Regions from separate parts of the Pseudoalteromonas sp. PAB 2.2 genome, predicted to be linked through region 2. Evidence: predicted binding sites of a transcription regulator. Region 2 holds the regulator's gene; each other region holds the start of a gene.
The links. Region 2 encodes sigma-54, which starts transcription at its own class of promoters, with help from an activator protein. Its sites were predicted from a motif close to GTTGGCACGNNNNTNGNNT; they were not measured.
Positions count from the first base shown of each region.

Region 1: the regulator sigma-54 is predicted to act here: its motif matches at 3,923-3,941, upstream of BWD47_RS18510 (DUF883 domain-containing protein).
Region 3: the regulator sigma-54 is predicted to act here: its motif matches at 2,149-2,167, upstream of flgJ (flagellar assembly peptidoglycan hydrolase FlgJ).
Region 4: the regulator sigma-54 is predicted to act here: its motif matches at 2,917-2,935, upstream of BWD47_RS18870 (EF-hand domain-containing protein).

Region 1 is NZ_LYPI01000023.1:40,809-46,266, forward strand. Features, by position in the region: gene murE (UDP-N-acetylmuramoyl-L-alanyl-D-glutamate--2,6-diaminopimelate ligase) at 1-131, opposite strand, end outside; gene BWD47_RS18490 (penicillin-binding transpeptidase domain-containing protein) at 124-1,941, opposite strand; gene ftsL (cell division protein FtsL) at 1,938-2,264, opposite strand; gene rsmH (16S rRNA (cytosine(1402)-N(4))-methyltransferase RsmH) at 2,264-3,199, opposite strand; gene mraZ (division/cell wall cluster transcriptional repressor MraZ) at 3,229-3,687, opposite strand; gene BWD47_RS18510 (DUF883 domain-containing protein) at 4,158-4,496, shown strand; gene BWD47_RS18515 (hypothetical protein) at 4,502-4,948, shown strand; gene BWD47_RS18520 (hypothetical protein) at 4,945-5,205, shown strand; gene BWD47_RS18525 (AAA family ATPase) at 5,298-5,458, shown strand, end outside.
Region 2 is NZ_LYPI01000019.1:98,270-103,727, reverse strand. Features, by position in the region: gene kdsC (3-deoxy-manno-octulosonate-8-phosphatase KdsC) at 1-523, shown strand, start outside; gene lptC (LPS export ABC transporter periplasmic protein LptC) at 520-1,074, shown strand; gene lptA (lipopolysaccharide transport periplasmic protein LptA) at 1,064-1,585, shown strand; gene lptB (LPS export ABC transporter ATP-binding protein) at 1,582-2,307, shown strand; gene BWD47_RS16840 (RNA polymerase factor sigma-54) at 2,422-3,918, shown strand; gene hpf (ribosome hibernation promoting factor) at 3,945-4,232, shown strand; gene ptsN (PTS IIA-like nitrogen regulatory protein PtsN) at 4,236-4,688, shown strand; gene rapZ (RNase adapter RapZ) at 4,689-5,458, shown strand, end outside.
Region 3 is NZ_LYPI01000010.1:179,582-185,039, forward strand. Features, by position in the region: gene flgG (flagellar basal-body rod protein FlgG) at 1-273, shown strand, start outside; gene flgH (flagellar basal body L-ring protein FlgH) at 289-972, shown strand; gene BWD47_RS09255 (flagellar basal body P-ring protein FlgI) at 985-2,079, shown strand; gene flgJ (flagellar assembly peptidoglycan hydrolase FlgJ) at 2,205-3,161, shown strand; gene flgK (flagellar hook-associated protein FlgK) at 3,175-5,238, shown strand; gene flgL (flagellar hook-associated protein FlgL) at 5,241-5,458, shown strand, end outside.
Region 4 is NZ_LYPI01000024.1:43,688-49,145, forward strand. Features, by position in the region: gene BWD47_RS18855 (YigZ family protein) at 1-297, shown strand, start outside; gene BWD47_RS18860 (TrkH family potassium uptake protein) at 395-1,846, shown strand; gene BWD47_RS18865 (flagellar brake protein) at 1,884-2,546, shown strand; gene BWD47_RS18870 (EF-hand domain-containing protein) at 3,017-3,229, shown strand; gene BWD47_RS18875 (calmodulin) at 3,294-3,506, shown strand; gene BWD47_RS18880 (calmodulin) at 3,653-3,868, shown strand; gene BWD47_RS18885 (EF-hand domain-containing protein) at 3,940-4,158, shown strand; gene trkA (Trk system potassium transporter TrkA) at 4,249-5,458, opposite strand, start outside.

The sequences.
Region 1 (5,458 bases), on a different contig from region 2:
AGCTGATGGCCTTTAATTGCCACAAATACATCACCGGGATGAACATCGCGACTATCTAGACGCAGTTGATTGACTAATAAAGAATTAGCCTCCACGTCAATATGATTAAGAATGGGTTTTAAATCACGCATCGTTATCTTTGCCTTCCACGTACGCAACCGCATCTTTGTCCGGTGCGACGTTTAAAATTCTTAAGGCATTGGAGACAATCTCTGCAAATGCAGGACCTGCCGTCGCTCCGCCATAATAAACATCTCCACCCGGTTCATTTATCATTACCACAACAGCTAAACGAGGATTGCTGGCTGGCGCTATACCTGCAAAATAACCGACATATTCGTCACCATAACCACCCACAGCGGCCTTTTTAGAGGTCCCTGTTTTACCCGCTGCACGGTAGCCATCTACGTGAACTTTTTGTGCCGTACCGCCTTTTTCAAATACACTTTCCATCATGTGAACAACGGCTTCAACATCCTTTTGTTGAAAAACACGCTCGCCTTCAGGAATTGAATCTTGCTTCAGCACAGTCAAAGGACGCATAACGCCACCCGACCCTAACATGGCATAAAAACGCGCCATTTGTGCCGTGCTTACCGCTAAGTTATAACCAAACGATAAAGCGGCAATTTCGTGATCAGACCAACGACGGTGTGGATAAAATAAGCCACTACTTTCACCGACCATTCCGGTGCCGCTGTCACTGCCAAAGCCAACTTTTTCATAAAGGCCCACAAAATAGTCTTTCGGTACGGTTTGGCTGACCTTCGTCACACCCATATTACTTGAGTACTTTAAGATTTCTCTTAAGCTCATTTCGCCGTGATTACGCGTGTCTTGTACTAAGCTCCCGCCAACGCGCATCCAGCCTGGGTAAGTATCAATAATTTCATCCGGTTGGATTGAGCCGTAGTCTAAACCAGCCAAAATGGCTAGTGGCTTAACAGTCGAACCCGGTTCAAACAAATCGGTAATGGCACGGTTACGGCGTTTGTGTGGTGCTGCGTCTGATAAATTATTCGGGTTGAATGAAGGGCTATTAACCATTGCCAGTACTTCACCGGTTTTTACATCTACGACCATAGCCGAGCCCGATGTTGCTTTGTAAGATAATACGGCTGACTTCACCGCTTTATAAGCAATGGCTTGAATACGTTGATCAATACTTAAATGGATATTCTCTGGTTCTACACGCTCACGCTCATCAAGTACTTCAACTTCGCGGCCTTGGGCATCTTTACGAATAGTACGCTGGCCTTCAACACCGGTTAGTTGTTGTTCGTATAGTTTTTCGATTCCTTCGATTCCATGACCGTCGATATTCGTAAAACCAATCACGTGCGCAGTCACTTCGCCAGCAGGATAATAACGTTTTGATTCGTCGAGTAAATGAATACCAGGCAAACGTAAATCACCAATATAATTAGCAACCGCAGGCGTTACCTGACGCTTTAAATATACAAATCGGCGTTTCGGATTATCGCGCAGGCGCGCATTGATTTTAGTTGGCTCAATACGCAGTACATCCGCCAGCTCACGCCAACGAATATCATTGCTGTAATAAGCGGCAATGCGTCTATTTAATTCTGCGGTGTTCTCTGCCAGTGCATTTTGATCTTCACCATTTTTACGCGCTTGGCGAAGCACTTTGCTGACCAACGATTTATGCAATGCTTTGGGGTCTGCATACACACTAACCACAGGCACACTTACCGCCAGCTCTTTGCCATTGCGATCAAAGATCATACCGCGTTGTACATGTTGTTTTTCAACACGTACTGTGCGTTTATCACTTTCTGAACGCGCTTTGTCTGGTTCAATTACTTGCAAAAATGCGGCACGCGCTACCAGCGTCATAAAGACTAAAAATACAACCGAGCACACCAGCATAAAGCGCCATGTGATCAAGGTATTAGTTGGCTTTTTCCTTCTGCTTATCATTGCAGTATTACCACCTTTTCGTCTTGGCTGGTTGGCCGTTTCATTTCTAATTGCATGGTTGCAACTTCTTCGATACGTGCATGCTGTGAATAAAACTCTTCTTCTACCAACAAGTAGCGCCATTCAAGGTCTAGTTCATCACGCTCTTGCAATAACTTATCTTGTTCTATTAACTGTTGACGAGCTAAGTGAGTTACCTGCACGACACTCAAGCTCGATGCGAGAATCACAACCAACAAGGCCAAGGTCAGCTTATTAGCTCCTAGGCCTTTGAAAATCTCTAAAAATAAATTTGGTTGGCGATGTGTCGCTTTTGCTTTCATTACAACCTCTGTGCAACCCTTAGCACCGAGCTGCGCGAACGAGGATTTAATTCAATTTCTTCCTTGCTCGGCTTAATGGCTTTACCCACTGCTTTTAACGTCAGGTTTTTATTTATTTGTGCATCTGTTAAAGGCAGACCTCTGGGTATCGCCTCTCCCTTACTCTGTTTCTTAATAAACTGCTTAACAATACGATCTTCGAGTGAGTGGAACGAAATAACCACCAGCCGTCCACCCGGCTTTAATACTTCAACAGCAGCTTGAAGCGCCGTTTGAATTTCTTCGAGCTCACTGTTGATATAAATTCGAATCGCCTGAAAGGTGCGTGTTGCAGGGTGCTTATGTTTATCTTTTACTGGCACGGCTTGATCAACTAAATCAGCCAATTGTTTGGTACTCGTAATCGGTGTGTGCTCGCGAGTTTCAATAATTTTATGAGCAATACGACGACCAAATTTTTCTTCACCAAAGGTTTTGATCACATGGGTAATGTCTTCAAGTTCCGCTTCGGCTAACCACTGTGCAGCACTGCGACCACTGGTTGGGTCCATGCGCATATCAAGCGGGCCATCTTTCATGAAACTAAAACCGCGTTCTGCATCGTCTAGTTGAGGTGATGACACACCAATGTCTAATAAAATGCCATCGACTTTACCAATTAAGTCATTGTCTTCCGCCACCGTTTTTAAATTAGAAAAACGGGTATGAGCAATTGAAAAACGGGCATCATCAGCAAATTTTTCGGCAGCTTTAATAGCTTGCGGATCTTGGTCGATTGCTTGTAAGCGACCGTGATCATTTAGACGCGCTAAAATTTGTCCTGAGTGTCCACCGCGACCAAATGTGCCATCCATGTAAATACCTTCGGGCTTTATGTCCAAAGCATTTATGGTTTCTTCCATCAGTACAGAGACATGTTCAAATTGCGCTGTCATTAGCTATTTTTTGCCTTTTTTATTTGTGGTTAGAGTGAGAAATTATCGAATTCGGGATTCGCCTCAAAATCGCCTAGGCGTTCTATCTCAGTATCTTGGCGCATTTGTTCATGCCAACGATCTTCATCCCAAATCTCAAACTTATTCATCAAGCCAACCAACATGATTTTTTTTCCAAGTTCAGCATGTGCACGTAAAGACGGTGCAAGCAAAATTCGGCCATTTTTATCGAGTTGATACTCTGTAGCGTTACCAAGCAACATACGTTGCATTCGGCGTGCACGTGGATTCATATTAGAAATTTTTAATAACCGCGATTCAATTTCAAGCCACTCAGCCAACGGATATAACCACAAACAAGGCTCATTAAGTGCTACGGTGCAAATAACGGTGCCCTGATCTTCAGACAAGATCGCATCTCGGTACTTAGTCGGTACCGCAAAGCGTCCTTTATCATCCAAACTCAGAGAGCTCGCACCCCGAAACATAGCTTGCCTTAAAATTAGGTTGTAAATCGTTAACGATTATTACTGATCCAATTTGATCCACTAAAAACCACTTTTTACCACAGTGCTCCAGTTTAGGGCTTGACAAGCTATTTTGTCAAGTAAGCAGATCATCATAACTTGCTTGTAAAGCCAGAAAAAATAAGGCTTCAAGCAAAGCTACTGAATTACGTGGGAAAAAGTGGGAAACAAAGAAAAAAATCTTTTTTGCAGTTTTCTTGGCAAGCTATTGGGTAAAAATGGCTAATGAATGACCAATGAATAATTACAAATTAGTAGAATAAAATCGAATTCGGTAATTTTTACGCAATAACCCTGCAATAGTTACGGGTAATACCGACTTACATGAGCCATTAATTTCATAACAACCTGATATTAAATAATATTATTTGTTGGTACGAAGGTTGCGACAGTGTACTTACCAATTTAATGGCAATTTTTAAGGAATGATTATGACTACCGCAACAAACAAATCGAATTCAAGCACCACAAGCAGTGCAGATACGAAAGCGGCTCAAGTAGAGGCGCCATTTACTGAAAAAGCAACCGAAGCAGCGCATCATGCCGTTGATGCTCTATCATCACGTGCAGCAAGCGCTGAACACAGTGTTCGAGAGGGAGCTACTAATTCGGCAAAAACATTGTCTGAAAAACAAGCGGTTGCGCGTGAAAAAATAAATGAATACAGCGGCAAAACACGTCAACTAGCATCTGAAAACCCATTAGCGACAGCAGGTATTGCATTTGCAGCAGGTATGCTAGTGAGCGCACTAATCCGTCGTAATAAGTAACGATTATGTCGCACTCTCACCCTACTGATGAGAAAACGCAAGAAACCACTGATCAGCAACTCCATGCTGATCAGTGGCAAGATCATCTTGCCAAACTCACTGACTACACTAAACAGCTTTACGTTGATTACCGTCAACAAATGGGGATCTGCAAAGATTTAGCTGCTGCTGAATGGCGTTTGTCAATGCGTTCACTGGCACTCACCATAATATTGATCGTCTGTTTTGCTGGGGGATTGGTGTTACTTTGGGCTGGACTATTAGCATCCATCGGTCTTGCTATATTTAGTCTAAGTGAATCAATTTGGCTGTCAGCGGTGTCGCTGTTTACCATGCAAATACTTTGCTTAATTTGGCTGTGGAAAAATATTGGTTATATCAGCAGCAAAATTGGCTTTGATAAAACCATAACAAGTATTCGACAGTTACTAAACCTCAATAAGGAAAAATGATGTTTATTGATTACTTCATAAAAAAACCGCAGAAAAAGGTTAATAACTTAAGCCAGCAAATGGATTTACTCGATGAATTGAAACGCCAACATCACCAAGCATTTAATTATCGCTTAAAGCGATTCGCCGTTACTAAAGTCGGGCTTGCGAGTGCCTTTTCGGCGGGTGTAGGTTATGGGGCTTTAAAAAATGATGATCATCAGCATGGAAAGCTTAAACAACTCAGTCAATTTAGCTGGCTGTTACGACTGTTGTGATCTTTATCACAAAAAATACGCTTTTTACTTCTCATTTGTTAGTCTTTTCTTTACCGTGTAAATAAGTTTTGCGTGTTAACAGGATAACCTAATTGAAAAAACGGATTGTATTAACCGGTGGCCCCGGTGGCGGTAAAACAACAGCAATCGACTTATTACGACGCGAGTTCTCGAAACAAATTGTGGTAGTGCCTGAATCGGCAACCATGTTATTTGGCGGCGGAATAGAACGGGGTAATGCCCCTCACCTTGT
Region 2 (5,458 bases):
AAGCACAGACGTGAGTCAACGTGCTCAAAAAATAAAACTGCTTATTTGTGATATTGATGGTGTTTTTTCAGATGGCCGTATTTATTTAGGCAATCAAGGCGAAGAGCTTAAAGCTTTCAATACAAAAGATGGATTCGGCATTAAAGCCCTTATCAATAGTGGTTTTCAGGTGGCCGTTATCACGGGACGCCATTCACAAATAGTTCAGCAGCGAATGACTAGCCTTACGGTACAACATATTTATCAGGGCCAAGAAAATAAGCTCATTGCTTATCAAGAGTTAAAAGATAAACTTAGCTTAACAGATGAGCAAATTGCCTATATTGGTGACGATGGTCCAGACTTACCGGTTATGGAAAAAGTCGGATTTGCCGTTGCTGTTAATGATGCTCATCCATTAATCAAAAAACTGGCTCATTACACCACCCTGTTACCTGGTGGCTTTGGAGCTGTGCGTGAACTAACTGATTTATTAATGCTAGAAAATGGCAAACCGCTAACTAGCGATGGAACGAGCGCATGAATATAGCCCGTATTTTACTAAGTGTTGTTTTTGTTTGTAGCATGGTTTGGTTATGGTATCCGTACTTTAATCAACCGACAAACACAGTGCTCAGTGAAGACGAGATTATCGCTACACCTGATTATACCGCAATCGCATTAAAGCAAACAGCCTATGATGATCAAGGTAAAATCAGTCATAAAGTGGCCGCTGCTAAAATGGAGCTGTATCAACAGCTCGGGTTCACCTTTTTTGAGCAACCCATTTTCACCATTTACGGTGATCAGCAAGTTTGGCAAGTAAAAGCCAAAGAAGCCACGTTATATGAAAACGATCAGCTTGTATTCGAAGGGGATGTAGTTGCTAAAAACCTTACCCATAATGGCATGATCGAAGATATTAAAGCTGAGAACATTAACATCGACATTGACAAAATGACCATGTTTTCTAAGCAACCTGTCACGCTGACAGGACCGAATTTAAAAATTACCGGTAAAGGTTTAAAAGCCGATTTAAAAGCCGAAATTGTTGAGTTAACTAACCATACACGAACCATATACTATGACCAATAAACTTAAGAAATTACTCCTGATCCCAAGCTTATTGATTGCGTTTTCTGGCGCAGCTGCTGAGCAGGCTGGCACACCAATCAGCATTAGCTCTGATCGCCAAGAAGGTCAGCTAAAAAATGGCATTGGTATCTTCGAAGATAATGTCGAGATCATACATGGTAACCGTCGTATTACAGCGGATCGACTCGAAGCACATGCAGGTGAAGTTGAAGGCACGGTTGAATTAATTATTGCCACAGGAAAGCCCGCTTACTTTGAAGAAAAACAAGCTGACGGCACTATTATGAGCGCCAGTGCTGAAGAAGTTCGTTACGATGTTGCTAAACGCTTATTAACACTCGTTGGCAATGCACAAGTGACTCAAGCAGGCCAAAAAGTCAGTGCCAAGAGCATTACATACGATATGGAACAGCAACTGATAAGTGCCGAGAAAGATGAAAACTCGACCGATCGTGTACACACTATTTTAGTGCCTGTTGATAACAAAAAGAACGATGAAGGCCAGCCATGAGCACACTAAAAGCAGAGCTATTAGCTAAAAGCTATAAGGGTCGCCAAGTTGTAAAAAATGTAGGCCTTGAGGTAGAAGCTGGCAGCATTGTCGGTTTACTTGGGCCAAATGGCGCAGGTAAAACAACCACCTTTTACATGATTGTGGGATTAGTGCCCAGTGACAAAGGTAAAATAAGCATTGATGATAACGATATCACCTTATTGCCAATGCACAGCCGCGCTCGCTTAGGTATTGGCTATTTGCCACAAGAATCATCGATTTTTAGAAAACTGACCGTTTATCAAAACTTAATGGCCATTTTAGAGACCCGTAAAGATCTCAATAAACAAGGCCGCGAAGAAACACTTAACAGCTTACTTGATGAATTTAGCATTCAACACATTCGTGACAGCCAAGGTATGGCATTGTCAGGGGGTGAACGCCGTCGTGTTGAAATAGCACGCGCACTGGCCGCTGACCCTAAATTTATTTTGCTCGATGAGCCTTTTGCTGGTGTTGATCCTATTTCAGTGTTAGATATAAAGAAAATTATTGAGCACTTAAAAAATCGTGGTATTGGTGTATTAATTACTGACCACAATGTGAGAGAAACCCTTGATGTTTGTGAAAAAGCCTACATTGTTTCTCATGGGGAGCTAATTGCATCAGGTACACCTGAACATGTGTTAGCCGACCAAACTGTACGCGATGTGTATCTAGGCGAGCAATTCAGGCTTTAAATACGCCACCGACTAGAGCATCTGCTAGACTTATAACAATGACAATAAATCAAATAAATAGTTAACGGCATCGTGCTATTGTTTGATAAGACTAAAAAGGATTGTTAGGGATACATGAGGCAATCATTACAGCTGCGCATGGGCCAGCAACTTACAATGACTCCACAACTGCAACAGGCTATCCGTTTGTTGCAGCTCAGTACATTGGATCTCCAGCAAGAAATTCAAGAAGCGTTAGACTCTAACCCTTTGCTTGAAGTTGAAGAAGCAGATTATGCAGAAGAGAGTATTGGCAAGAACGAGCAGAAAGCCGAATCTGACGATACCCAACTAAGCGCGTCGGCTGACGAAGCTGCAAGCGAGTACGAGCAAGAAAGCAGTGATGCCCTCAACAAAGACACCGTAAGTGACGACTTAGCAATGGATGTTACGTGGGATGAGTACATGAGTGCTGCCCCATCAAGTTCCTCAGGTCCAATGCCTGAAGATGAATCAATTTACCAAGGCGCATCAACCGAAACTCTCCACGAATACCTAATGTGGCAGTTACAACTGACTCCATTCAGCCCAACAGACGAAGCGATTGCCGTTGCGATTGTTGAGGCAATTGATGATTCGGGTATTTTAACCGTAAGCTGCGAAGACATTGTTGAAAGCTTCAATCAAAATAACGATGAAGAAGAAATCGAACTTGATGAAGTCGAAGCTGTCTTAAAAAGAATCCAATTATTCGATCCTGTCGGTATTGGCGCCCGTAGTTTACAAGAATGTTTGTGTATTCAATTACGCCAATTCGATGCTGACACCCCCTATTTAGCTGAAACTAAAATGGTGTTATCAGAACATATTGAATTATTAGCGAGTCGTGACTATCGCACTTTGATGAAAAAGACTAAGCTTAAAGAAAGTGAGCTGAAAGAAGTCATGACATTGATCCACAGCTTAAATCCAAAGCCTGCGGATACCATTGTTAGAGAAGAGTCTGAATACGTGATACCCGATGTATCCGTAAAAAAAATAAAAGGCCGTTGGGTAGTTGAACTAAACCCAGACTGCATGCCGAAAATCAGAGTGAATAGCCACTATGCGGCGATGTCACGTTCTGTAAAATCAAGCAGTGATAGCCAATTTATTCGCTCTCATTTACAAGAAGCAAAATGGTTTATTAAAAGCTTAGAAAGCCGTAATGACACGTTATTAAAAGTGACTAACTGTATTGTTCAACAACAACAGGCTTTCTTTGAACATGGTCCTGAGGCCATGAAACCCATGGTATTAAATGATGTCGCAGAAATGGTCGAAATGCATGAATCAACAATTTCGCGAGTAACAACACAAAAATACATGCATACCCCGCGGGGAATTTTTGAGTTGAAATATTTCTTCTCCAGCCATGTAAGCACTGAAAATGGGGGTGAGTGTTCATCTACGGCAATTCGCGCTTTAATCAAAAAGCTAATCGCCGCAGAAAACACAGCTAAACCATTGAGTGATAGCAAAATTGCAGATATATTGGCTGAGCAAGGAATTAAAGTAGCTAGACGGACAATAGCAAAATATCGAGAGTCTCTAGCAATACCTCCGTCGAATCAGCGTAAGAGTCTGATTTAGACGTTTTACATAGAAGGAAAATGCTTATGCAACTAAATTTAACTGGTCGTCATGTAGAAATCACAGATTCATTAAGAGACTATGTAAACACCAAGTTTGCGAAACTAGAAAGGCATTTTGACCACATTAATAATGTTCATGTCATTCTAGATGTAGAAAAACTAAGCCAAAAAGCAGAAGCAACTTTACATGTAAACGGAGGCGAGTTATTTGCCTCTACTGAACACCAAGATATGTATGCAGCCATCGACTCGTTAATCGATAAACTTGATCGTCAAGTAATTAAACACAAAGAGAAATTAGCTCGACACTAAATTATGAAACTTAGTTCACTTACTAACCAGGACTGCAGCAAAGCTGCGGTCCTTTTTAATAGCAAAAAAAGAATTCTCGAATTTATCAGCGAACTGGCTCATGAGCAGCTCCCTCATTTATCTCAGCAAGATATACTCAATGCCCTATTGAACAGAGAAAAATTGGGCAGCACGGGTATTGGCCGAGGTATTGCGATTCCACATGGTCGTATGAGCGGTGCAGATCAGCCACACGCATTTGTAATTGTGAGTGAGTCACCTATAAATTTTGATGCAATTGATAATCGTCCAGTGGATATTTTTGTCGCACTCATCGTACCAGATGGTGACTGTCAGCTTCATCTAAAGACCTTATCAACAATTGCTGATAGACTTAAAGACAAAGAATTTTGTAAACAGCTACGCAGTGCTAAAACAGATAGTGATCTGTTTAAAGTCATTGCATCAGAGGCATAAATGGAATTAATTATTATCAGCGGTCGCTCTGGTTCAGGTAAATCAGTCGCTTTACGAGTACTTGAAGACTTAGGCTATTACTGCGTTGATAATATTCCTGTAAACCTGCTTCCTTCGTTAGTACGCAGTGTGTCAGATAATTACGACAAAATTGCTGTAAGTATCGATGTGCGTAACCTGCCGAAAGAACAGCAAGAATTTAACGATATTCTTGAGTATTTACCGGGCTTTGCAAAACCTACGTTGTTTTATTTAGATAGTGATGATCAAACACTGATCAAACGATTCTCTGAAACACGCCGCTTACACCCATTATCGATTGACTCGCTGCCGCTTGATTTAGCGATTAAACAAGAAAAAGTATTACTGGATGTTTTGATCACCCGTGCCGATTTTATGATTGATACGACCGATCTCAGCGTGCATCAGCTTGCCGAATCTATTCGCGAAAAAATACTGGGTAAAAAAGACAAAAAGCTCATTATTACTTTTATGTCGTTTGGCTTTAAGCACGGTATTCCAAAAGAAGCTGATTACGTATTTGATGCTCGCTTTTTACCGAATCCACACTGGGAACCGGATCTAAAACCACTGACAGGCTTAGACCAACCAGTAAAAGATTACCTTGCTAGTCACAGCATAGTGCAAAAGTTTACATGGCAAATTCAAACCTTTGTACAAACATGGCTCCCTCACCTAGAGCGAAATAATCGCAGTTATTTAACCATTGCGATTGGCTGCACAGGTGGACAACATCGCTCAGTTTACTT
Region 3 (5,458 bases), on a different contig from region 2:
CAGCTAACTATCAGTGATTTCATCAATCCATCTGGCCTTGAGCCTATGGGTCAAAACCTTTACACCGAAACGGCTGTAAGTGGGGCTCCTGTGCAAGGTAATCCCGGTATTGATGGTTTAGGAACTGTTGTACAAGGTTCACTTGAAACTTCAAATGTGAATGTAACAGAAGAGCTCGTTAACCTCATTGAAACACAGCGAATTTATGAAATGAATTCAAAAGTGATTTCGGCTGTTGATGAAATGCTTAGTTACATTAACCAACAGTTATAATGGGTAGGAGGCAGCATGCGTAACATTATCTTAGTCACATCAACAGCGTTATTGCTCGGTGGTTGTATGGCAACACAAAATAACCATGTGGTTCAGGATGACCCTTACTATGCGCCAATGTACCCAGAGCCTGCAGCAGAGCAAATGGTACCCACTGGTTCATTATTTGATAGTTATTTATCAAATGACCTGTATTCAGATAAAAAAGCGTTGCGGGCAGGCGATATCATCACGGTTAAACTGCAAGAATCGACTCAGGCAACCAAAGCGGCGAAAACCGAAACCGATAAAGAAACCGACGCAAGCCTTGACCCAGTCATTGGTTTAGGCGGCAATCCTGTGAATATAGGTGGTGATAGTATCCAATTTGGCATTGGTTCAGATTCATCATTTAAAGGTGATTCTAAATCGAATCAATCGAACAGCTTATTTGGTGATATTTCAGTTAATGTTATGCGAGTTTTGCCGAACGGTAACTTAGTGATCCGTGGCGAAAAGTGGCTTACTTTAAATACCGGTGAAGAGTTTATTCGTCTTGAAGGTTTAGTGCGTCCCCAAGATGTGACAGCAGATAATACGGTGACTTCAAACCGAGTTGCGAATGCGCGCATTCAATACTCAGGTAAAGGTCAACTTCAAGAAGCGCAAAGTGCGGGTTGGTTAACTCGCTTCTTTAGCAGTTCTATTTTCCCATTTTAGAGGATACAAATCATGAATGGGTTTAAATACATTATTGCTCTTTGCTTAATTAGCGTACAGTTTTCTGTTCAGGCTGAGCGAGTTAAAGATGTGTCTATGGTTGAGGGTGTACGCTCAAATCAATTAGTCGGTTATGGTTTAGTGGTGGGTTTACCTGGCACGGGCGAGCAAAGTCGTTTTACAGAGCAGAGCTTTAAAGCGATGTTAAATAGCTTCGGTATCACGCTTCCTGCGAACTTAAAACCAAAGATTAAAAATGTTGCAGCCGTTGCTGTACATGCCGAGTTACCCGCGTTTAGAAAACCAGGTCAAACCATTGATATTACCGTGTCTTCAATTGGCAGTGCAGGAAGCTTACGCGGTGGTACGTTATTACAAACCTTTTTGAAAGGGGTTGATGGTAATACGTATGCCATTGCACAGGGCAGTTTGGTCGTGGGTGGTCTAGGCGCAGAAGGTGCTGATGGCAGCCGAGTGATTATTAACACTCCCACCGTTGGCCGAATTCCGAATGGGGCAACGGTTGAGCGCGCTGTTAAAAGCCCGTTTATGCAAGGTGACTACATCACCTTTAATTTGAATCGTCCAGATTTCACAACGGCAAAGCGCCTAGAGCAAACTATTAATGATTTAGTTGGGCCAAACAGTGCTCAAGCAATTGATGCAGCGTCTGTACGTGTCATTGCACCGCGCGATGCATCGCAGCGCGTATCGTATTTATCAACGCTTGAAAACTTAGAGTTCACACCGGCTGATACTGCGGCAAAAATTATTGTCAATTCACGTACGGGCACCATTGTTATTGGTAAAAACGTAAAATTACAGCCAGCTGCAATTACCCACGGTGGATTAACCGTGACCATTGCTGAGCAGCAAAACGTATCGCAGCCGAATGCACTGAGCGAAGGCGAGACGGTGGTGACAAACCAAAGTATTATCGATGTTAATGAAGATGACTCTCGCGCTTTTGTGTTTAATCCTGGTATTAGCCTTGATGATTTAGTGAGAGCGATAAACGAAGTTGGTGCCGCCCCTGGTGACTTAATGGCTATCCTTGAAGCGTTGAAAGAGGCGGGAGCCATAAACGGGCAACTTGTTATTATATAATCAATTAAAAACGCGCTGAGCTCAGCGCGTTTTTTCATTTTTACCTTCCCTCAATCTGATAAATCCTCTTTTGGCGTAATTATTGCATTTGATTATGCATTATTAATTATTGTGTCAAAAAGCTGATGGATACGAATCATCTCGACAAGCAAAACTTTTTTGATTTAGGCAACTTAGACTCATTGCGTCAAAGTGCTCTAAAAAGTGATGCCTCTAGCGATGCGTCAAAAGAGGCGCTGAAAAAAGCGGCGGCACAATTTGAATCTATCTTTACGCAAATGCTGCTTAAAAGCATGCGTAAGGCTAATGAAGCATTTGAAGACAAAGACAGTCCGTTTAACTCGAGTGGCGTAAAATTCTTTGAAGAAATGCATGATCAACAGCTTTCTGTTGAGTTGTCTTCTAACGGCTCACTGGGTTTGGCTGATCTTATTGTGCAGCAGCTATCGCCCGACGGTAAGAAATTTACTCCTGGTTCCGTGTTAAGAACAACCGCAGAGTTTGATAGCGATAAGCGTGTTCGCGGTAATCAAGAAGCTAAGCCAGAAACACACCCAATGGCTGAAGTTGCCACTGATGAGCAATCAGAAAACCGCTTTGAAGATGCTGAGTCATTCATTAGCTCTGTTTGGGAGCACGCAAAAAATGCGGCTGAAAAAATTGGTTTAAACCCTGCTGTGATGGTTGCTCAAGCTGCGCTTGAGACAGGGTGGGGTAAGCATATTATTAGTAAAGCGGATGGCACCAGTAGTAATAACCTTTTTAACATTAAATCTGATAAGAGCTGGCAAGGTGACAAAGCAAGTAAAGTTACGCTTGAGTTTGAGCAAGGTGTGCCTGTTAAAAAGCATGCAAGCTTCCGTTCTTATCAGTCAATTAAAGACAGTGTGAATGATTTTGTTGATTTCTTAAATGAAAACCCACGTTATCAAGACGCATTAAAAAACACCGCAGAACCTGCAGCCTTTTTAGATTCGTTACAAAAAGCAGGTTATGCAACAGATCCAAATTATGCCAACAAAATTAAGCAGGTATTGAAGCGTGTTGAGCTTCAAAGCGTCGCTGCTTCATTGGTACGTTAAGGAGTAAGTCCTCATGTCATTCAGCTTATATGACATAGCAAATTCAGGTGTAAGAGCGAATTCTGAGCTTTTACAAACGACCAGTAAAAACATAGCCAATGTAAATACAGCGGGTTATGTTCGTGAGCGCACTGAGTTCAGCACCATGATCGACAACCAAGTTGGTCGGGGTGAAACGTATCGTTTACTCAATGAGTTTGCTCAAAAACAGCTAAATCGTGACACGTCAAATAAAGCATTTTTTGATCAGTTTGTAACAGAAGCAAGCCGAGTCGATAGCTTGTTTTCTGAAGAGTCGAATAGCTTATCAACCAGCATTAACTCGTTTTTTAATAATGTTCAAGAAAGCTTAAATCAGCCTTCATCGACGGTGGCGCGTTCGCTGGTTATGACAGATGCACAAAACCTGATTGATCAAATGGACAGGCTTTCAAGCATCGTGGTTGACCAGCAGACTGTTGTGAACGAGCAATTAGAAATTTTCTCGGACGAAGCAAATAACTTAATCCAAAGTATTAGCGAATTGAACTCTAAAATTGCCGCGGTGCATGGCACTGATCGTGAATCAGCGTCTAGCGGACTGTACAACGAGCGCGACAAAGCAATTCGTGACTTATCAGAACTCATTGATGTAGAAACTCTCAACGGTAATAACGGTGAGAAACAAGTCTATTTGGGATCTGGTCAAGCATTAGTGATGGAAAGCGGTACCTTTAACCTGTTTTCATTTACTGGCGATCCCGATCCCAGCTTCAAAGAGCTACATTTAGATGTTAATGGTGGCAAAGCCGTGCCGCTTGAGGTTGATGTAAGTAAACTTAAAGGCAAAATAGGCGGCTTACTGTCATTTCGTGATGACATTTTAGTGCCAGCCCAGAATCAATTAGGCCAAATGGGCTTAGCCCTTGCTGATGCCTTTAATCAGCAAAACCATTTAGGTATGGATGCCGATGGAAATTTAGGCGGTGATATATTTAAAATCCCCACGGTTGATGCATTTGCTTATCAAGCAAACACGGGCAACGGCAGTATTACTGCAAGCGTTGAAGCTGGTAAAGGCAATGAATTGCCAGCAAGTGATTTTATTGTAAAGTACAGTGGCACTAATGAAGTTGAAATTTACCCTGTTGATAATAAAGGCGAGACGATTAAGGATGCCAACGGCGATGAAATTTTTACTACAGCAGTCGTTGACCCAGCAACAGGTAAGGTTAATTCACAAAATAACCCAAATTTAGATTTATTCGGATTAGAGTTAACACTGGATATGTCTTCTTTACCTGATATTGATGATCAATTTATGGTCAAACTCAATTCTCAAGCATCAACAAGTTTAGAGCTTGCAACAAATCGCCCAGAAGATATAGCGCTTGCTTCACCTATTCGTACTGCAAACGATATTAATAATACAGGTACTGCCAGTATTTCAGCTGGTACGGTGTCTGATGTATCAAATTTTACAGATACCCCATCGTTACAATTACCAACAGGGTCTTTAACTTTAACAAAAAGCGCTGAAAACCCCGATATGTACACCTTAAGTGATGGTACGAATACGACAGCTCCATTTGCAATTGATTCTTCTGGTAAAAATGTTATTCACCAAGCTGAAACAGCGGGCGTGTTAGATGACATAACAACACTCACTGCGGAGCAAGTTGGCTTCGATTTTGATATTGAGGGGACGCCAGCTTTAGGTGATTCATTTACAATAGAGGCCAATGAAGATGGCTTTGATGATAACCGTAATGGGCAGTTTGTAGCTGATATTCAAAACTCAAATATAGTTAGACAAAATGTAGTCGGTAACGCTAGTAATAATCATCTAACCTTAAACAAAGCATATACTAGTTTAGTGTCGGATATTGGCGTTGTGACTAATCAGGCACAGACTAATGGTGCAGCATTTACTGCGCTCGCAGAGCAGTCTGAAGCGTGGTACGAATCTCTGTCAGGTGTAAACCTCGATGAAGAAGCGGCGAATCTATTGCGTTTCCAACAATCGTATGCGGCGTCTGCACAAGTGCTTGCGACTGCCCGTTCAGTTTTTGATACCTTATTAAGTGCGGCGAGGTAACTATGCGTTTATCTAATAATTTAATGTATCAGGGTAGTATTAATAAAATACTTGATGGACAACAAGGTGTGGCAAATGCCCAAGAGCGTGTAACAACGGGTAAAAAGTATTTATCGACCTCTGAAAGCCCGTCTGCTTATTCACAAGCAGCATTATATACGAATAAGATCCAAACAAATGAGCAATATACTAAAAATATTAATCAGTTGAATAATCGCTT
Region 4 (5,458 bases), on a different contig from region 2:
CTTGGTACGGGGGGACTTGTGCGTGCATACGGTGGCAGTTTAAATAACGCTATGCGCGAGCTAAAAACTGTGACTAAAGTACCGAGTGTTGAACTTATAGGGCAAAGTGACTATAGCGCACAAGGTGCAATCGAGCAGTTATTAAAAAGCCAATATCAGGTGTTAAAAATAGACAAGCAATTTGCCGAGAACATTACTTGGCACATTACCATTGATAGCCGCCAAGCAGAGCAGGCAATCACTGATGTACACGAACTTACTCATGGCGCCGTTGAGCTAAAAATGGGAAAAGGATGAGTAAGGAAAATAAATACATAGCGTTTACTTACAATTAAGCCTGTAAGACAATAAACTGTATTAGCTAAATCATTTAATAAGAAAGCGATACGCCTAGATGCAATTTCGTACCATAATAAAAATTCTCGGCCAGCTGGTGGCGTTATTTAGTATCACGATGGTCCCACCGGCACTGGTGTCTTTAATTTATAAAGACGGTGGGGGTGTGCCGTTCGTTCTTGCGTTTATTTTTAGCGTTGTTATTGGTTTAGCTGCATATTACCCAAACCGTCATGAGCATGGTGATTTAAAAGCCCGCGAAGGCTTTTTAATTGTGGTGTTGTTCTGGCTGGTACTTGGCAGCTTTGCCGCTGTGCCTTTAGTGTTCTTACAGGAACCAAACCTATCTCTCGCTGACTCGGTATTTGAGGCCTTCTCGGGGCTGACTACCACAGGAGCAACCGTTTTAACGGGGATTGAATACTTACCCAAATCAGTGCTTTTTTATCGTCAACAACTGCAGTGGCTAGGTGGTATGGGGATCATTGTATTGGCCGTCGCTGTATTACCGATGCTAGGTGTTGGTGGTATGCAGTTATACCGTGCTGAAACTCCAGGGCCTGTTAAAGACTCGAAAATGACCCCGCGGATTGCCGATACCGCCAAACACCTTTGGTACATTTATGTGTCGCTGACCATCGCATGTACGCTTGCCTATTGGGGAGCGGGTATGGATTGGTTTGATGCGATTTGTCATGCTTTCTCAACCATCGCAATTGGGGGATTCTCTACATACGATGCGTCTATGGGGCAATTTGACAGCCCATTAATAAACTTTATTTGTGTGGTGTTTTTGCTGATTGCGGCGATTAACTTTTCGTTGCACTACGCTGCGGTCTCCTCGCGCAGTATTCGTGTTTACTTGCGCGACCCTGAATTTAAAGTGTTTTTACTTATTCAGTTAGCGCTAGTGATTATTTGTTTTACGGTACTCTCTTCTAATAATATTTATGCAGATGGTGATGAAACGCTCGATCAAGCAATGTTTCAAGCTGTCTCTATGAGTACTACCGCGGGCTTTGCGACAGATAATTTTTCTGCTTGGCCATTGTTCTTACCTATCTTACTTATTTTTTCGAGCTTTATCGGCGGCTGTGCGGGCTCGACGGGCGGCGGTATGAAAGTTGTAAGGGTTTTCCTTCTGTACTTGCAAGGGATACGTGAATTAAACCGCTTAGTTCACCCGCGGGCTATATACTCTATAAAGCTCGGTCGTAAAGCGCTCCCCGATAAAGTGGTCGAAGCCGTTTGGGGGTTCTTTTCTGCTTATGCACTGGTTTTTGTTATTATCATGCTGGCCTTAATGGGCACAGGCATGGACAATATAAGTGCTTTTTCAGCGACGGCGGCGTGTTTAAACAACTTAGGCCCAGGTTTGGGTGAAGTCGCGGCGCATTATGGCGCGATATCTGATACGGCAAAGTGGTTGTTAACAATTGCGATGGTGTTTGGTCGTCTTGAAATATTCACTTTATTAGTTTTATTTACCCCAACATTCTGGCGCGGTTAAGGTTTTATTTGGTTATTTTTCAAGGAGTAGAGAAACAATGCCAAAAACGCAGCAGCAACTTAATTTAGAAAAACTAACCTATATACCCGCAGGGAGTGTGGTCGATGTTGAAATAATAACTGCGACAGAAAGTAAGCGTGTCAAAATTGAATTTATTGGTTTACTTAACGAGCAGTACATCATACTTAACTATCCCCCTGCAAAACGTTTGCCGAATGCGGGTGACTTTATCAAAGAGGGGGTTATGGTGATTGTTCGGGCTGTTTTAGAAAGCGGGGGTGGGCAGGTTATTGCATTTCGTCAGCAGATAAAAGCCGTTGCTTCACACCCTTGTCGATTGATATTTTTACATTTTCCCCAACAAGTACAACTCTTTAGCTTGCGCAGCGAAGCGCGGATCCCCACCTTGTTTCCCGCCAAGCTTGTTATAGATGAACAGGTATATGAAGGCGTAATTAAAGACATTTCACTTGCCGGTGTGCAATTTGAGATTAACAGCGAGGCCGACCTTAGTCATTTGAAAGCACAAGCGTGTCAGGTGGTGCTCAGTAAACGTGAATTTACAGGCAAGGTATGCAGAGTCCGCAAACGAGAGTCGGGCTATCAGTTGGGTGTGCAGCTCAATACCAGTGAAAATGAAATGAACGTCTTTATGAAAGAGCACCTCATAGACCTTTCGGTATTAGAGATAACGAGTTAACGAGCATTGATTCGCCATTTTGCAACAAAATGACTGTTTTTCACTTTTTCTCTAAAAATTAATCAAAAATAATCGATATAAATATATAAAACCTATTTAAATCAGATGATTAAGCGTTAAAAATATTTTTATTTTTTTTGAGGCGTGTTGCCATTCATCTACGGTTTAGCCCCCACACGCAATATTTTCTCTGTTTTAGTGACAAAAAACGGCAGATGTCTCTGTTTTTGCTTTTTTAACTTATTGATTAATAGACAAAAAATTTTCTCACCTCATTGCTTGTTGCTAAAAAGCAACAAAATAACAGCCAGTTTTCCCCTAATTTACTAAAAAATAAATTTAACCTCATGATTTATGGCGTTTTTTAAACTTTGGCATTGAAGTTGAAATAGTTAAAGCGAACACAGAGAAAGTTGATTTAGGAATTAGTCCTCTATCGCAGTTTAGACAACATTGAAGGAATAGTGATTATGAAAACGTTACACAAAACATGTGCACTTATCGCCCTTGTCGCTTCATCAACTGCATTTGCAGCGGTGGATTTTGAAACGCTAGATGTCGATGGCGATGGAGCAATCAGTAAAAGCGAAGCATCTGTAAGCTCACCGTTAATGAGCCAGTTTAAAGAGCTTGATACCGACGGTAATGGCGAACTATCAAAAGAAGAGTTCGCGAAAGCATAATTTCAGTGTAAGGACACATTGAAAAGGACTTCTTACTTAAAGCTACTATTTGAAGGATTACATTATGAACACAGTAAATAAAACATTAGCCCTTGTGGCACTTATCTCTTCATCAGCCGCATTTGCGATGAGCGATTTCGAAACGCTAGACGTTGATGGCAATGGCGTTATTAGCCAAAGCGAAGCATCCGTCGATGCAGAGCTAATGAGTAAGTTTAGCGAATTAGACACTGACGGTAACGGTGAGTTATCAAAACAAGAATTTTCAAAAGCTTAATGAAATTAAGCAAGCCAAGTTATCTAGCTGATTAGTTCTGAGCTGCCAAAGACAGCCTAAATGGATAAGGGAATCCATGACAAAGAACAACCAGGAGCGTGTGATCAGCTAACACTTTTTTAGTTAAATATTGAAGGAATATGATTATGAAGACAGTAAATAAAACACTAGCCCTAATTGCACTTGCATCTTCTTCAGCTGTTTTTGCTGCCACTGACTTTGATACATTGGATGTAGATGGCGATGGCGTGATAAGCAAAAGTGAAGCATCAGTCGACGCAAAAATCATGTCACAATTTAAAACACTGGATGTCGATGGTGATGGCGTACTGACTGAAACAGAATTTTCAGCGGCCGAGTAACAAAGCCAATTTCCACTAAACAGGGATCTCAGAAACGGACTTCACTCTTTTCAAATTTTGAGGCAGTTATTATGAAACACATCAACACAACATTGGCTATTTTAGCATTAGCAACGTCATCAGCAGCGTTTGCTCAAGGCGTCAGTTTTTCTACATTTGATACCAACGGCGATGGCGTGATCAGCAAAGAAGAAGCATCAGTAAATATGCAGCTTGAAAAACTATTTCCTGAGCTTGATAGCGATGGTAACGGAGAGCTTTCAAAAGAAGAGTTCGCACAGATTCAATAGGTTCGTAACCAGAGACTCTGGTTAACTACTTTCACTTCAAGAGTCGTAAAGCAGCCGTCATGGCTGCTTTTTTATTTTCATGTTTTTGGTCTATAAGAAAATAGCACTGACTTGGAACAGCTTTTCAACAACCGTGATGTGTTTCTTGTCGATTAGGAACATGATCACATGGTCACCCGACTGAATCACCGTATCATCATGAGCAATGAGTACATCGTCATTACGCACAATTGCACCAATAGTGGTGCCTGCGGGTAGCTTGATATCGGCAATCGCGCGGCCAACAACTTTCGATGTATGTTCATCGCCATGGGCTACGGCTTCAATTGCTTCAGCCGCGCCTTTACGTAATGAATAAACGTTAACGATATCACCGCGGCGAACATGCGTTAACAGAGCTGAGATAGTCGCTTGTTGTGGTGAAATGGCAATATCTATTTCACCGCCTTGAACGAGGTCAACATAGGCGCCGCGTTGGATCAGCACCATGGTTTTTTGTGCGCCCATGCGTTTAGCAAGCATGGCCGACATAATGTTTGCTTCGTCGTCGTTTGTAACAGCAATGAACACATCAACTTGTTCAATGTGCTCTTCTGAGAGCAGTTCTTGATCAGAGGCGTCACCACAGAACACAACGGTATTGTCGAGTAACTCAGAGAGCTGTGCCGCACGTTCTTTATTACGCTCAAGAAGTTTAACACTGTGATTTTTTTCTAGTGAGCGCGCCAAACCTGCACCAATATTACCCCCACCTGCAATCATGATTTTCTTGTATGAGCGTTCAAGTTTTTGCAGCTCATTCATGACCGCTCGAATGTGTTTTGTTGCGGCGATAAAGAACACTTCATCGTCAGCCTCAATCACGGTTGTGCCGAGTGGTTTAATTGCTTTACCTTGTCGGTAAATTGCTGCTACACGGGTTTCTACATTGGGAATATGTTCTTTCAATGCCGACAGCGCATACCCAACTAATAAGCCACCATAGTAAGCTTTTACTGCAACCAGTGATAACATACCATCAGCGAACTGCAGCACTTGTAAAGCACCCGGATAGTCTATTAATCGACGAATATACTTAGTCACTAAGGCTTCTGGAGCAATGTAGTGATCAACCGGTAAGTCGTCATTATGGAACAGCTTTTCGCGGTACTTTAAGTATTGCTCTGAGCGAATACGCGCAATTTTGGTGGGCGTATTAAAAATACTGTAGGCGACTTGGCAGGCAACCATGTTCACTTCATCAGAACTGGTTACCGCAATAATCATATCGGCGTCTTCTGCGCCTGCGCGACGCAGTACA